Linked DNA regions of Aliamphritea hakodatensis. The protein of the gene in region 3 interacts with the protein of the main gene of each other region in a pairwise test. Links are inferred from orthologs where the notes say so. Each region holds a gene or a part of one and is shown on either strand. Other genes may lie near its edges.

Region 1 (4,917 bases), 1.3 Mb from region 3 along the record:
CCGTTCGCGCCACCGCGCATATCGCTGCCGCGGAACGTGGCAGCCGACGCCCATGCGGTCGATACCAGCTGAGAAAGGGTTAACCCGGTCGCCAGGATCTCCGCTTTGATGTTCTGCGCATCCTCTTCATCAATCAGCGGATGAGACACCTCAGGTACAGGATCCTGCCATAACTGTGGTTCTGCCGGCACCATCGCCCCCAGACCACGCACGTACGGCCCCATGTCCCGGTGCGTCAGCTTAAACCAGGCTCTGGAAAATGCTTCCGCCAATTCTTCAGGGTGCTGATGGAAACGCTGTGAAATCGGTCCGTACACCGGATCCAGTTTTAACGCCATATCAGCGGTGGTCATCATCAGCGGCTCCCGGCGATCAGCATCATGGGCCGCCGGCGCACCGGAAGACTGTGACGCTGCAGTCGGCGTCCACTGATGGGCACCGGCAGGACTCTTGGTCAGCTCCCACTCATAGCCTAATAACGCATCAAAGAAACCGTTATCCCACTGTACCGGGTTACTGGTCCATGCCCCTTCAATACCGCTGGTAATGGCATCACCACCCTTACCGCTGCCCATGGTATTTTTCCAGCCCAGTCCCTGCTCCTCAATAGCTGCCGCTTCAGGCTCGGCCCCCACATGAGAAGGGTCACCGGCCCCGTGTGCTTTACCGAAAGTATGGCCGCCGGCCACCAGCGCTACGGTTTCTTCATCATTCATGGCCATCCGGGCAAAAGTTTCCCGGATGTCACGGGCAGATGCCAGCGGATCAGGATTACCATTCGGGCCTTCAGGGTTAACGTAAATCAACCCCATCTGTACCGCCCCCAGCGGATTGTCCAGCGCGCGGTCACCGCTGTAACGCTGATCCCCTAGCCACTCAGTTTCAGGCCCCCAGTAAATATCTTCCTCCGGCTCCCAGATATCTTCACGGCCGCCGGCAAAGCCAAAGGTCTTCAGCCCCATGGTTTCCAGTGCCCGGTTACCGGCAAAAATCATCAGATCCGCCCAGGAAATAGCCTCACCGTACTTTTGCTTTACTGGCCAGAGTAAACGCCGGGCTTTATCCAGGTTACCGTTATCCGGCCAGCTGTTCAGCGGTGCAAAACGCTGCGATCCGGTACCGGCGCCCCCCCGTCCATCATGAGTCCGGTAAGTACCCGCGCTGTGCCAGGCCATACGGATAAATAACGGACCGTAATGCCCGTAATCCGCGGGCCACCAATCCTGCGAATCCGTCATGAGGGCATCCACGTCCTTTGCCAGCGCATCAAGGTCCAGTGCACTGAACGCTTTGGCGTAATCAAAGCCTTTATCCATCGGGCTTACTTGCGCCGTATTCTGACTCAGAATCTTAAGGTTCAGCTGGTTGGGCCACCAGTGACGGTTAGCGGTACTGCCGGTCGCCATTTGCTTATTTGCCCCGTGCATTACGGGGCATTTACCTTGTTCACTCATCGGCCTGATCTCCTGTCATTATTGGAATCTCCCCGCTATGCTCAGTACGGGAGTAATGAAACTATAGAAACAGATGGCGATTACGGATAATTAATTAATTTTCTATATTTAATAGTTTTTTATAAATAGACGGGCTACAGGAGTGATTGACCCGGCTACCAAAGCCGGGCAGTATGCGCGCCTCTTATCTTCAAACTCAGTGAAAAATTATGACCCAGCAAAACAACGACCAGGATTACAACGCCTTTCTCAGCGCCGTTGCCAACCAGAAGGAAGTCTGGATTCTTACCGATCAGCACGGCAGCGTAATGCTCAACACTGACGACGAAGACTGTGTGCCGGTATGGGCCAGCGAAGCAGAAGCTGCCGCCTGGATCAGCGACGAATGGAAAGACTGTGAACCGGAAGCCATCCCACTGAAAGTCTGGCAGCACCGCTGGACTGCCGGTCTGGAAGAAGATGAGTTCTGTGTGGTTGTATCACCGAAAGAAAATCAGGACGGTCTGGTAATTCACCCGGAAGATCTGGATGCAGACCTGAGAAAAGCAATTAAGAAAGCGAATTCGTAACCACCGCTTTCCTGCCCATGAAATAGCCGGCTCAGCGCTGCAAACCGGCTACCGTGGCAACCCCAAGCTGCCGCATTTGCCGCATGATCCAGCGCACCCGCTGTTGCATATAATCGCTCGGGGCCGAGACATTAAAGCGGTAAGGATTCGGCAACACACTGGCCAGCAACGCCGCCTGACGGGCTGTTAACTGCTTAGCTGAACGGCTGAAGAAGTGCTGGCTGGCAGCCTCCACACCATAGATACCCGGCCCGAATTCTACAATATTCAGGTAAAGCTCAAGAATCCGCTGCTTATCACACATGGCATCCATGATAACCGCCAGCCCGGCCTCAAGCCCTTTACGCACATAACTCTTTGCCGGCCAGAGAAACAGATTCTTCACCGTTTGCTGCGTGATCGTACTGGCCCCGCGGGTACGCTTACCCGCCTTACGGTCGGCCAGCGCTTTATCGATAGAATCCCAGTCCAGCCCGTCATGTTCGGGAAATAACTGATCTTCACTGGCAATTACCGCCAGCTGCATATTGTCGGAGATATCCGCCAGATCAACCCACTGGTGCAGCACCGTTTCAGGATACTGATCCGGAGTATCGATCCAGCGCTGGAATTGCCAGGACCAGACCGGCGGATCAATAAACTTCACACTGGCAACCAGCGCAAACGGCAACAGACACACCATCAGCAGCATACCCAGAACCCAACGCTTAAGGCGTAACCTGACGTGCTGAATCCGCTTTCTGATACCTGAACCTGCTAACCACACGGCGATAAACCTACCTGACTGCTGTACAAAAAATCGCCATCATACCGGCTTATACGTCATACAGAAAGTGAATTCCGGTCAGGCAGACCGGGCTTTACCCAGCATAGCCACCAGACCCGCGCCGCAAATCAGACCGATCCCGATCCAGGTATGGGTTGCCAGCACCTCATCCCAGATAAACCAGCCAAGCAATACCGCGAATGCGACTGAGCCATAGGTGAAAGGCCCCAGCTGTCCTGCAGGCGCCATCCCGTAGGCTTTACTGAGCAACAGTTGCGCCAGTGTTGAACAGGCCGCCACTATCACCAAGAGCCCAAATAACGGCCAGGTCAGCGGCTGCCAGCCGATAACCGCAGGCACAAAGGCAATCAGTGTACTGAAGAAGGCAAAATAAAATACAATCCGCCGGGCAGGTTCAGTACTGCGCAGATTACGCACCGTCACCTTGGCCAGCGCGCCGAGAGATGCACCACAAAGCGCGACCAGAACCACCCAGTTAAACGCCCCCTCCTGAGGATTCAGGATCAGATAGACACCGCTAAAACCGATGACAATGGAAACCTTAACCAGCCAGCCAACCCGCTCCCCAAGCCAGAAGAACGCCAGCACCGGCATAAAGAAAGGCGCTGTCTGCTTTAGCAATGCAGCCTGTGCCAGTGGCAAATGCCCCCAGGTATAAAACAGGCACCCCATCGCAACCACCCCCACGCCGGCCCGCATAAAGTGCAGATGCAAACGGCTGGTACGGATGGCACTGAGTCCGTTATTGAGCAACCAGGGCAATAACAGCATGACCCCCAGCAGGTTACGGAAAAACACAATCATCTCTACCGGTAACTGATCACCGATCTGCTTGATGGCCATGCCTGAACCCACCAGAAACAGTTCAGATATAAGTATCAGCGCAGCGCCCTGATAAATGCTTCCCTTGCTTTCAATCACACGACTGACGGACATAGGTTTCACTTTGCAGAAAAAAGAAAGGCACTGAGAACATCAGTGCCTTGATTCGGACGCAGCGGTTATCAGATGCTGATAACGTCAAAGCCTTTGAGTTGCTCCGCACCGCTCGGATTGGTAACCACTGCCACACTGGCCTTTTCAGGTTGCAGATACTCAGCAGCTACCCGTTTCAGATCGGCAATGCTGACCTCCAGAATACGCTGACGGAAGGCTTTGCGCTGTTCCGGTGTACGGCCAAACAACTCACTGTGATATGCCTGTTTGGCTTCACCCGCCGGAGAACCTGGCTTATCGATGCTGCTGACAATCCCCAGCACCGCTTCTTCCAGCTTCTGCTCATCGTGGTCATTGTCTGCCAGCCATTGCAGGGAAGCGTCAAAATCATCCAGTGTTTCACTCAGACGCGGGTCACGGTACGAGAAGAAACGGAATACCGCATCGGCAGAATCCTGACCGGCACCGCTGCCATACGCACCACCCTGCTCACGGATTGCCCGGTGCAGGAAGCCGTTACGCAGGAAGTCACCCAGTACGGTTAACGGGGCAGCATCCGGATGCTCAACCGCAACGGTGGCATAGGCTTTGGCAGCGAAGTTCACCTGGGTGCTGGTGGTCCATGCCTGTTTAACCACCTGACGGGTTTCTGCCAGCGCCAGTGGCGCAAAATTGCGGGATTCATGGCCCTGCCAGCGTTCACACAAATCAGCAACCAGCTCCGCTTCATGCTCCGGCTCAGCAACCAGCAGGAAGCGGCGCGGTGCATCAGTCATTTTGCTGTGCAGCGCCTGAAGCTGTTCGCCCAACTGCTGCAGACGGGCATCATCTGCCAGTGCATCATCCAGCACCTTAACCGCCTTAATGCTGGCCAGACCACGCTGCAAATGACTGACATTCGCCGCCGGTGCAAGCTCACTGCAGGCCGCTGCAATTGCCAGACTGTGTCCCTGACCAGTGATGCTCTGCTCCTTACGGGTACGGCGCTGGGAAACCAGCTCGCGGATTTTCGCCAGCTCATCAAAACGAACGGTTTCGAGGGTTTCTTTCAGCAGCTCAGTCAATGCCTGCTGCTTAGTTACCAGAGCCTTGCCTGACACCACAAAATAGCCGGAAACACTCTGTTCGTTATCAATACTGCCACGCAGGGTACTGTGGGCGTACACCCCGC
Region 2 (5,142 bases), 580 kb from region 3 along the record:
GTTATGCGGGTTATAGAAAGAGAACAGGAAGAATACCGCCAGTCCTACCAGACCCAGGAACAGCACCATGGTGATAACAGTCTTACGGCCACGTAACAGTGTCATACCCACGTTGAACAGGAAGCCCAGCGCCACAATCACAATACCGATTTTGGTAATGGTTGGCTGTTCAAGGAACTCCCGCCCCATGGTTGGCAACAGATCATTGCCGGTCAGCTCTGCCAGACGTGCATAAGGCACCGCCAGATAACCTACAATGGTCAGCGCACCGGCCACCAGGAAGACCCAGAACAGGAGCATTGCCAGCTTCGGCGAATACAGTTCGGTTTTAGACTCTTCAGGCACCATGTAATAGGTGGACCCCATAAAGCCGAACAGCAACCAAACGATCAGTAAGTTGGTGTGTACCATACGGGCCACGTTGAACGGAATTTCCGGGAACAGGAAATCACCGATCACATACTGAAGCCCCATAATCAGGCCGAACAGGATCTGTCCGACGAACAGGCCAATTGCCGCAATAAAATACGGTTTGGCTACACTTTGAGATTGATACTTCATAATCGTCCCTTACCCTTGAACATTAGGTGGCCAGTCATTGGTGTCTATCTCAGACATGTACTTGAGGAACTCAGCAATTGCGTCGAGTTCTTCTTCGGACATGTTGAACTGAGGCATACTGCGACGCCCAGGAATACCATCGACAGGACGGCTTGTAATAAAGCCCTTGATCGCTTCTTTGCTGTTACCGTAGCGGACATACACGTTGCCCAGCTCTGGTGCAAAATAAGCGCCCTCGCCTAACAGGGTATGACAGCCCAGGCAGTTATTGTCTTCCCAGACTTTTTTGCCCAGTGCCACCTGCGCCGTCAGGTTTTCGCGGTTATCCCTTTCGGGTAGCCGTTGCACGGTATCCGCAGATAAACCGACCAACAGCAAAAAGAAGAACATACTTCCGCCAAAGAAGATGTTCCTCGCCATTGATTTTGTAAATGTTTCATTCATAAAGGTATCTCCACCCTTTGCACCTTTAACTAACGCACTGAAAACAGTGAATTAGCCCCAGTAACCACTACGAGTCCGCATTCTCCTATTGCACCACTTCGGCCACCTTGACCTTTATCAAGTGTTGAAAAAAACTTATGCGTTACAAACAGTACTAACGGCTAATAGGTATACTGAAAAGGGGAGGGAGACCGATGCAAAAAGCTCAAAATAACGGACATCAGTTGGCCAGCATTGCCGCAATGATGTATCTGGTGAACCTGCTGTTACTGCCGGGCATCGCGCTGGGAGCACTTATCTGGATGCGCAGCCGCTATGCCGCGAGCAGTCCGCCACTGGCGGTCTATCACCTGCGTCTGGCCATTAACGCCAGTCTGATTGCGATTCTGGTCATCGCCGGCGGCAGCGCTGCACTCTGGCTGCTGTTTTCTCACAGCGCAACGGGGATCAGCATGGTGCTGCTCTATGCCATCACCAGCCATACGTTTTGTGTTCTGTGGGGGATATTTTGTCTGGCCAGAGCCATGAGCGGGAAATACGTGGGGAAACACGGATAAAGGCCGGGCGGACATTGCGTCCGGCCCGGCCACTGAAGCCGTTAAACTGACAGGATTAGCGGAACCACTTTTTCAGCCAGTCCAGCGGTTCATCTTCCACATAGCCCGGCGCGTACGCTGCAGCACATGGAATATACTCCTGAGGTTCGTTTTCCAGCAGGAAAGGCAACTGTACCCCGCCACACTCTTCGGCTGACCCCAGGCCGGTCAGCTCATCTACCCACAAGTACTCAACTTCTGCGGGCTGATCCAGAATCAGAGGCTGCGGGCGTTCCCGCTTCATCAGTTCAATCCAGGTTTTCAGCGCACCGCTGCTGCCGGTTAACGGCAAGGTGCTGTTATCGTCAGCTCCCAGCCAGACAACCGCCAGCCGGTCACCGGTAAAGCCTGCAAACCAGCTGTCACGCTGATCGTTGGTGGTGCCTGTTTTGCCGGCCAGATTCAGACTTTGAGGCAGGCTGGCATAGGCTGAACGGGCAGTGCCGATATGCCCTACCTGCTGCAGGGCAAACTGCAACTGATACATCGGCCCGGCATTCACCGTTTGCTGTACCACCAGCGGATAACGGGACAGCTCCTGATTTTCCGCATCAGCCACCATACGGATCGCCCGCAGCGGCAGCTGGAAACCATTACCGGCAATGGTCTGATAGATCTGCGCCACTTCAATAGGTGACATCGCCACGGCCCCCAGGAACAATGACGGATAGGCGGGTATATCCCGGTTAAACCCTAAGCGGCGCAGAGTATCCAGCACCTCATCCACGCCAACATCCATCCCCAGCCGCACCGTGGACTGGTTATAGGATTTAGCCAGTGAATAATACAGTGGCACCGGCCCGTGGCTCTTACGGTCATAGTTTTTCGGCGACCAGGGGCCATCGGGTAATTCAATCGTCAACGGCTCGTCTTCCAGCAGGGACGCCAGGGTGTAGCCTTTTTCCAGCGCTGTCAGATACACCGCCGGCTTGATCAGAGACCCCACCGGGCGGATCGCATCGATGGCACGGTTAAATCCCTGATAGCGGGTATTCTTACCGCCGACCACCGCCAGCACCTCACCGCTGTAAGGATTACTGACCACCATACCGCCCTGCAGCTTGGCCACTTTTTTTCCGTAACGCTTGGTCAGCCCCTTCACACTGGATACCAGACTTTGCTCAGCATTGGCCTGAACCACAGGGTCCAGCGCGGTAAAAATCCGCAGCCCGTCACTGCTGAGCACTTCATCTGGATATTCTTCCCGTAACTGGCGTTTCACCAGATCCAGATACGCCGGATAAGCCCCGCGGTGCAGGCTTTTCTGCTTCACCACAGTCAGCGGCTGCTGCTGCGCCTGATGACGTTGCTTGGCGGTAATGGTGCCCTGATCCTGCAGCACCTTTAACACCAGATCCCGGCGCTTTTTCGCCCGGGCAGGATTGCGCCGCGGATCATAATAAGATGGCCCTTTCACCATCGCGGCCAGCAATGCAACCTGATGTAACTTCAGTTCCTGAATCGGCTGCGCAAAGAAATACTGACTGGCCAGTCCGAACCCGTGAATCGCACGGTTCCCCTTCTGTCCCAGATACACTTCATTCAGATATGCTTCCAGAATTTCATCTTTGCTGTAGTGGCGGTCCAGCAAAAATGCCATCGGAATTTCCAACAGTTTCCGGACAAAGGAACGGTCGGATGTCAGATAAAAGTTTTTAATCAGCTGCTGGGTGAGCGTACTGCCCCCCTGAACAATCCGACCGGCTTTAACATTCACCCACATGGCCCGGGCGATCCCCTTCGGCGAAACCCCGTAGTGGGAGTAATAATCCCGGTCTTCGATGGCCACCAGCGCGTCTATCAGATAAGGCGGTGCCTGCTCGATCTGCAACAGATCCCGGTCTTCATTAGACTTCGGATAAATACCGCCAATCTGAATTGGCTCCAGACGTGCCAGATTAATATTCCGCCCGGCATCGTCCCGAATCCGGCTGACCGTATCACCGGAAAAATCCACCAGCAAACGCCGGCTTGGCTCCAGACCGTCAACGAAATCAAAGCCCCGGGAATAAATCCGTGCCCGACGGCTGGCCCACTCTACCGTGCCAGGCTGACTGGCCCGGGCCTGAAACTTATAACCCAGCCCCTTAAGTTCCAGCTTAAGGCTTTCACGGCTCAGTACCTGCCCCGGATACAGCTCCAGCGGGCGGGCATACACCTTGGCCGGCAGCGCCCAGCGTTTGCCCTCAAACTTAGCCCGAATCTGAATATCCAGATACACCAGACCGATTGCAGCAAATACACTGAATAACAATCCCAGTTTAAAGAACAGCCAAAAAAGCCGCCGTAACCACGAAGGTTTAGCCGCTTTAGACTTTGAGTTTCGCGACTTACGCTTAGTCGCTGCTTTTTTGGCCATAGATACTTAAGAATCCTGAAATAAGAACAAAGAGCCTGCAACGGTAAACACGTGAAAAACACTGCAGGTTAAGAATGAAACGCGAGTTTATCAGACCCCGGTATTGTGTAAATTGTTGCCTGAATATGTTCTGAGCAAATAATAACTTTTGTTCAGCACGTCACTGACGGATAAGATAGACACAATTTTTAACGGAGAATTCCCTATGCTGCCCCTCTGTCCCGCCAGTGAGATAACCGAACAGCAAAGCAAAGGCTTTGAAATTGATGGCAGGGGCATTTTCGCAGTCCGTAAAAACGATCAGCTCTACGTTTATGAGAACCGTTGCCCCCACCGGGGTGTCCCGCTGGAATGGATGCCCGATACCTTTCTGGACCCTGAAAAACAGTTTATTCAGTGCGCCACCCATGGTGCATTATTTACCATAGATGCGGGTCTGTGCATTGCCGGCCCCTGTAACGGGACGTCCCTTGAGCCGGTAAACTTCAAAGTTATCGACGGTCAGCTGTGCATTGCTCCGAACTGACGCCGGCGGCGCTTTTCTGGCCGGTGAACAGCTGACAAATCGCCATACCTGCCAGCATAGACACCACAAAGATAACTGTCTGACTTTGTCCGTATACCAGCGCTGCCAGCGCTGGTCCCGGACAGTACCCATACAGCCCCCAGCCAACACCAAAGAGCACTGCGCCGCTTAACAACCGAATATCAATTCCGGACGCTTCCGGCCAGCGGAAACGCAAAGCAAACACCGGTCGGGAGCGCTTTCCCAACCAGAAAAAACCCGCAACAGAAGTGCCAACGGCTGCTGCCAGCACAAACACAAGCTGGGGGTTCCAGGCGCCGGTCACATCCAGAAAGCCGATAATGTTTGCCGGGTCAGTCATACCTGACAGCGCCAGCCCCATACCGAACAATCCGCCACAAAACAGTGCCAGCGAACATTCCGTTAACCTGCTCATGTCAGCCTCCCTGCTTCATGACAAAGACGGTCAGCATCGCCACCAGAACAAATACACAGGTGGCCACCAGTGAGCGCAGTGACAAGCGACCAATCCCGCAGACACCGTGCCCGCTGGTACAGCCTGATCCTAAACGGGCACCGAAGCCCACCAGCAACCCCGCCAGAATAATCTGCCAGCCAACCACCTCAGGCAGTACCGGCAGTGCCAGCCCGCTTAC
Region 3 (4,743 bases):
GCCGCCGCAGCCGCCAGTGCATTATTGACATTGTGACGTCCCAGCATCGCCAGCTGAATCTCTTGCTGCTGACCTTTAAACTGCAGCATGAACCGGTAACAACCGTTCGCCTGCCGGGTAATATCCGTGGCGGTTACATCCGCCTCAGGATGTAAACCGAAGCTCAGATGAGGCTGCGCTTTAAGCATGCCGTTCCAGACACTGAAGTGCGGATCATCCCGATTAATGATGCCAACCCCGTCAGCATCTAATCCGTTAAAAATCTCGGCCTTGGCATGCACTACACCTTCAAGGCTGCCGAACCCTTCCAGATGAGCCGCCAGGGCATTATTCAGCAGCGCCACACGGGGCTTTGTCAGCCCGACACTGTAATCAATCTCGTGCGGACCGCTGGCCCCCATTTCGATGACGGCAAACTGGTCTTCAGCCCCCAGACGCAACAGCGTCAGCGGCACACCAATTTCATTATTCAGATTGCCCCGGGTCGCCAGTGTCTGCCCCCGCTGGCTGTTAATAGCCGCCAGCATTTCTTTAACGGTGGTTTTCCCGCTACTGCCGGTAATCGCAAAGACGCTCCCGGAGAAGAAACTGCGGTTAAATGCGCCCAGATCGCCCAGTGCCAGACGGCTGTCTTTAACGATCAGCTGAGGTAAATCAGACTCCACCGGATGCTCTACCACCAGCGCCCGCGCACCTTGTTCAGCCGCCTGAGCGACCAGACTGTGGGCATCAAAATTCGGGCCTTTAATCGCCAGAAACAGATCACCGTCCTGTAACTGGCGGGTATCCGTGCTTACTCCGGTGACCTGCACATCAGCGGCATTAATAACCTCTGCACACAAAGCCTGCTGCAGCTGATCCAGTGAAAAAGGGCCATTCATAATGTGTCTCTCAGATTCAGTGCGTGACGGGCGACCTTCACATCATCAAAGGGTAAACGTACGCCATTTACTTCCTGATAATCTTCATGACCTTTACCGGCGATCAGCAAAATATCGTTCTGCTGAAGGGACGCAACCGCGTGTTCGATTGCTTCCCGGCGATCCGCAATACGGGTAAAGGCAGTATCCTGCTGCAAACCGGCAACCACCATATCGATAATGCTTTCCGGTTCTTCTGTACGGGGGTTATCACTGGTAACCACCAGTTTATCTGCCAGTGACTCGGCCACTTTTGCCATCTGCGGCCGTTTGCCGTTATCACGGTCACCGCCACAGCCAAAGACACACACCAGATCACCCCGACAGTAATCCACCACCGCCTGCAATGCTTTTTCCAGCGCATCCGGCGTATGGGCATAATCCACCAGCACCAGTGGCTGCTCATTCTGCACAGCCTGCATCCGCCCCGGCACCGCATGAATGCCGGCAATAGCGGCTTCAATCTGGTTGGCGGTAAAGCTCAGCTCACCCAGCACCCCGATGGTCAGCAGCAGATTGCTGAGGTTAAAACGTCCCAGCAGTGGTGACTTAACCGACAAGGCCCCCCACGGGGTGGTAAGCTCGGCTGCGATGCCGTGGCTGTTCAGCACGACCTCTGAAGCCATCACTGCAGCATCAGCACTTTCACCAAAAGTGGTCACCGATCTGCCATTGGCCAACGCCTTCAGCTGGCGACCATATTCATCATCCAGATTAATGACCTGACCGGGCACGTTCAGTTCAGTAAATAAACGGGCCTTGGCTGCAAAATATCCCTGCATATCGCCGTGATAATCCAGATGATCGCGGGATAAGTTCGTAAACGCCGCCACATCAAATGCCAGCCCCGCAACCCGTTGCTGATCAAGCGCATGACTGGATACTTCCATCACGACCGCGGTCGCACCGCCGGCCACAAACCCGGCCAGTAAAGCATGCAGGCTGACCGCATCCGGCGTGGTATGCGTGGCCGGCTTTAAGTCATCGAGCAGGCCGTTGCCAACCGTACCGATCAGAGCCGTTTTTTCCCCTAAGGCGTTCAGCCCCTGCGCAATATAATGCGCGCAGGACGTTTTGCCGTTCGTACCGGTCACACCAATGACTTTTAACTGTTCACCGGGCCGGCCATAAAATGCTGCGGCCAGCGCACCGGTGGCCGCATCAATATCATCCGCCTGAATAACAGGCACAGTAACCTGATCCTGCCCCGTAAAGCCTGCCTGCCAGTCGGCAGCAGACACAACCACAGCAGCAGCACCTTTTGCCTGCGCATCAAGAATAAAATCACAACCCCTGTGGGCAACGCCGGAACGGGCAAAAAATAACATGCCCGGCTGCACAGTACGGCTGTCCAGCGTCAGGGCACTGATCTGCACATCATTCAGATCAGTACCATGAATAAGTGGGGCTAACTGACTGCCGGCAGCCCCTACTGCCAGCAGATCAGCTAGTTGTTTCCCCGTTCCCAAACCTGTCATTTCATTACCACCTGGGTTTCGCCCTCGGCCAACTTATCCGGAGCAACATTCAAACTGCGCAGCGCGCCACCCACAACCCGGGCAAACACGGGAGCTGCAACTTCCCCCCCGTAATATTCCTGCCCTTTAGGGTTATCAATCATAACCACTGTAATAATCCGCGGATCACTGACCGGTGCGATCCCTGCAAACACTGAAATATACTGATCTTCCTTATAACCACCGCTGGCAGCTTTATGGGCCGTACCCGTTTTACCGGCTACCCGGTAACCGTCAACCGCCGCCTGAGTACCGGTGCCGCCTTTATTTGTCACGGTTTCCATCATGCCAAGGACAGTGTCCGCAATGTCTTCAGGCATTACCCGTACCCTGCTGTCCGGCTTATCAATTTTCAGTAAAGACACTGTTGGCATCACACCTTTATTGGCAAAAGGCAGATACGCCTGCGCGACCTGCAAAGGCGTGGCAGATAATCCATAGCCATAAGACATAGTGGCCCGCTCAACAACACGTTTTTTCTCTACGTAAGGTAAAACCCCGGTCTGTTCCCCTGGAAACCCACTGTTGGTGGATTGCCCCAGACCAAGGTTGTAAAACACATTCCGCACGGCATCTTCATGCATGCTCAGGGCCAGCTTAGTCACGCCCACATTGCTGGATTTAGTAATGATTTTGGTCATATCCAGCTCACCGTAATTACGGTGATCCCGGATGGTACGGCCTCTTACCCGGATAAAGCCCGGTGCGGTATCCACCACACTGTCAGTCGTGTACTGGCCGCTCATCAGTGCTGCAGCAACCGTCAGGGGTTTCATAGTAGAGCCCGGCTCAAAAATGTCAGTGATCGCCCGGTTACGGAGCATCGCCGGAATCAGGTTTGCCCGATCATTCGGGTTAAACGACGGCTGATTCACCATCGCCAGCACCTCTCCGCTGTTGGCATCCAGCATCACCAGCGCACCTGAGTCCGCTTGATGCGCACTCACGGCAGCTTTCAGCTCACGGTAAGCCAGATACTGCAGCCTTAAATCAATACTCAGCTGCAGATCTTTACCCTGCACCACGTCTTCCACTTGGCGAATATGCTTAATGGTTCGCCCCAGCAGATCCCGCATAACCAGTTTTTTACCCGGCACACCTTTAAGCCAGTCTTCAAACGCCAGCTCAAGCCCTTCCTGACCAACGCCGTCTAAATTAGTAAAGCCCACCAGGTGGGCAGTCACTTCGGAGGCCGGATAATAGCGCTTATATTCGCGGTCAACATAAAGGCCTTTAATGCGCAGCGCCTCTACACTTTCTGCCAGATCAGGTGTTATCTGCCGCTTCAGATACAAAAACTGTTTATTCCGGTACCGGGCGATCTTTTCCTTCACTTCAGCGGGATTAAATCCAAGCAAACCGGCAAGTTTTCCGACTGCAGGATTCTCCGCTTCAAACTCTTTAGGGTTAACCCATACAGTGGCAACCGGTGCACTGACTGACAACGGCTCACCATTACGGTCGGTAATGACCCCACGGTGTGCCGGTATAGCCGTTGTGCGCAGCACCCGGGAATCCCCCTGTTTCTGTAAAAACGCCTGGTCCTGCACATTCAGTGAAACCATCTTGCCGACAATAAAACCGGCAATCAGCAATAACAACAGCAAGACCAGCCACAAACGCCATCCCCGTGCTGCATGCGTCTGGATGCCGGCGACATCCTGAGATGCCTCCTGCTTATCCTGACTGTCTGCTACGGTTTTAGCGCTCATCACGTATAACCTCTATTCTTGCCGGTATCTGCATCGCCAGCTTTTTAGTTGCCAGATTCTCAACCCGGCTGTTCGCTGCCAGCGCACCCTGTTCGAGCAGTAATTGCCCCCACTCCACCTGCAACTCATCCCATTGCTGTACTAACTGTTGCTGATGGTTAAAATTGAGCCGGTACTGATAGGCGGTGTAAATCACTACCAGTGCCGATACGACAATGCTGCTCACCAGTACCAGTAACACCATCGCTTTCACATACAGATCACTGGCCTTCAGCAGCACGGCAGGGCGAAAACTTTCACCCTCCTGTTCATGCACTGTTGCAACCCCTAACTGCAACCAGGCAGGCCAGCTCACTTTCACTTCAGTTTCACCGCCGCACGCATCACAGCACTGCGCGAACGCGGGTTATCATCAACCTCTTTACGGCTCGCCTTCACCGCCTTAGTAACAGCTTTCAGACGCTTATTCAGCATGTCATCGGTGAACGGAATCCCCGGCGGCAAATGCTCATCGCCCTTCACATGATGACGGATAAACCGTTTCACAATCCGGTCTTCAAGAGAGTGGAAGCTGATAACCACCAGACGGCCACC

Evidence for each region.
Region 1: the proteins of PCI15_RS06545 (region 3) and mtgA interact in binary tests that used the Escherichia coli proteins (3 or more experiments, as listed by UniProt). The link is inferred for Aliamphritea hakodatensis from one-to-one orthologs.
Region 2: the proteins of PCI15_RS06545 (region 3) and mrcB interact in binary tests that used the Escherichia coli proteins (3 or more experiments, as listed by UniProt). The link is inferred for Aliamphritea hakodatensis from one-to-one orthologs.

What each region holds. Positions count from the first base shown.
Region 1 is NZ_AP025281.1:2,734,642-2,739,558, forward strand. What follows is about bases 923-3,731. They hold mtgA (monofunctional biosynthetic peptidoglycan transglycosylase), read right to left. Parts: upstream 2,790-3,731; coding sequence 2,055-2,789; downstream 923-2,054. Other genes in these bases: katG (catalase/peroxidase HPI), read right to left, coding at 923-1,454; PCI15_RS12650 (DUF2750 domain-containing protein), read left to right, coding at 1,664-2,023; PCI15_RS12660 (DMT family transporter), read right to left, coding at 2,868-3,731. In the rest of the region: more of katG, read right to left, coding at 1-922; more of PCI15_RS12660, read right to left, coding at 3,732-3,746; PCI15_RS12665 (insulinase family protein), read right to left, coding at 3,815-4,917. UniProt on the Escherichia coli protein: Peptidoglycan polymerase that catalyzes glycan chain elongation from lipid-linked precursors. May play a role in peptidoglycan assembly during cell division in collaboration with other cell division proteins.
Region 2 is NZ_AP025281.1:850,411-855,552, reverse strand. Bases 1,290-4,323 are described here. They hold mrcB (penicillin-binding protein 1B), read right to left. Parts: upstream 3,961-4,323; coding sequence 1,618-3,960; downstream 1,290-1,617. Other genes in these bases: PCI15_RS03835 (Rieske (2Fe-2S) protein), read left to right, coding at 4,166-4,323; PCI15_RS03845 (hypothetical protein), read left to right, coding at 1,290-1,562. Outside these bases: PCI15_RS03855 (cbb3-type cytochrome c oxidase subunit I), read right to left, coding at 1-561; PCI15_RS03850 (c-type cytochrome), read right to left, coding at 571-1,005; more of PCI15_RS03845, read left to right, coding at 1,200-1,289; more of PCI15_RS03835, read left to right, coding at 4,324-4,486; PCI15_RS03830 (YeeE/YedE family protein), read right to left, coding at 4,452-4,922; PCI15_RS03825 (YeeE/YedE family protein), read right to left, coding at 4,924-5,142. UniProt on the Escherichia coli protein: Cell wall formation. Synthesis of cross-linked peptidoglycan from the lipid intermediates.
Region 3 is NZ_AP025281.1:1,433,150-1,437,892, reverse strand. Bases 1,773-4,743 are described here. They hold PCI15_RS06545 (peptidoglycan D,D-transpeptidase FtsI family protein), read right to left. Parts: upstream 4,150-4,743; coding sequence 2,395-4,149; downstream 1,773-2,394. Other genes in these bases: rsmH (16S rRNA (cytosine(1402)-N(4))-methyltransferase RsmH), read right to left, coding at 4,507-4,743; ftsL (cell division protein FtsL), read right to left, coding at 4,139-4,504; PCI15_RS06550 (UDP-N-acetylmuramoyl-L-alanyl-D-glutamate--2,6-diaminopimelate ligase), read right to left, coding at 1,773-2,398. Also shown: PCI15_RS06555 (UDP-N-acetylmuramoyl-tripeptide--D-alanyl-D-alanine ligase), read right to left, coding at 1-881; more of PCI15_RS06550, read right to left, coding at 878-1,772. UniProt on the Escherichia coli protein: Essential cell division protein that catalyzes cross-linking of the peptidoglycan cell wall at the division septum. Required for localization of FtsN.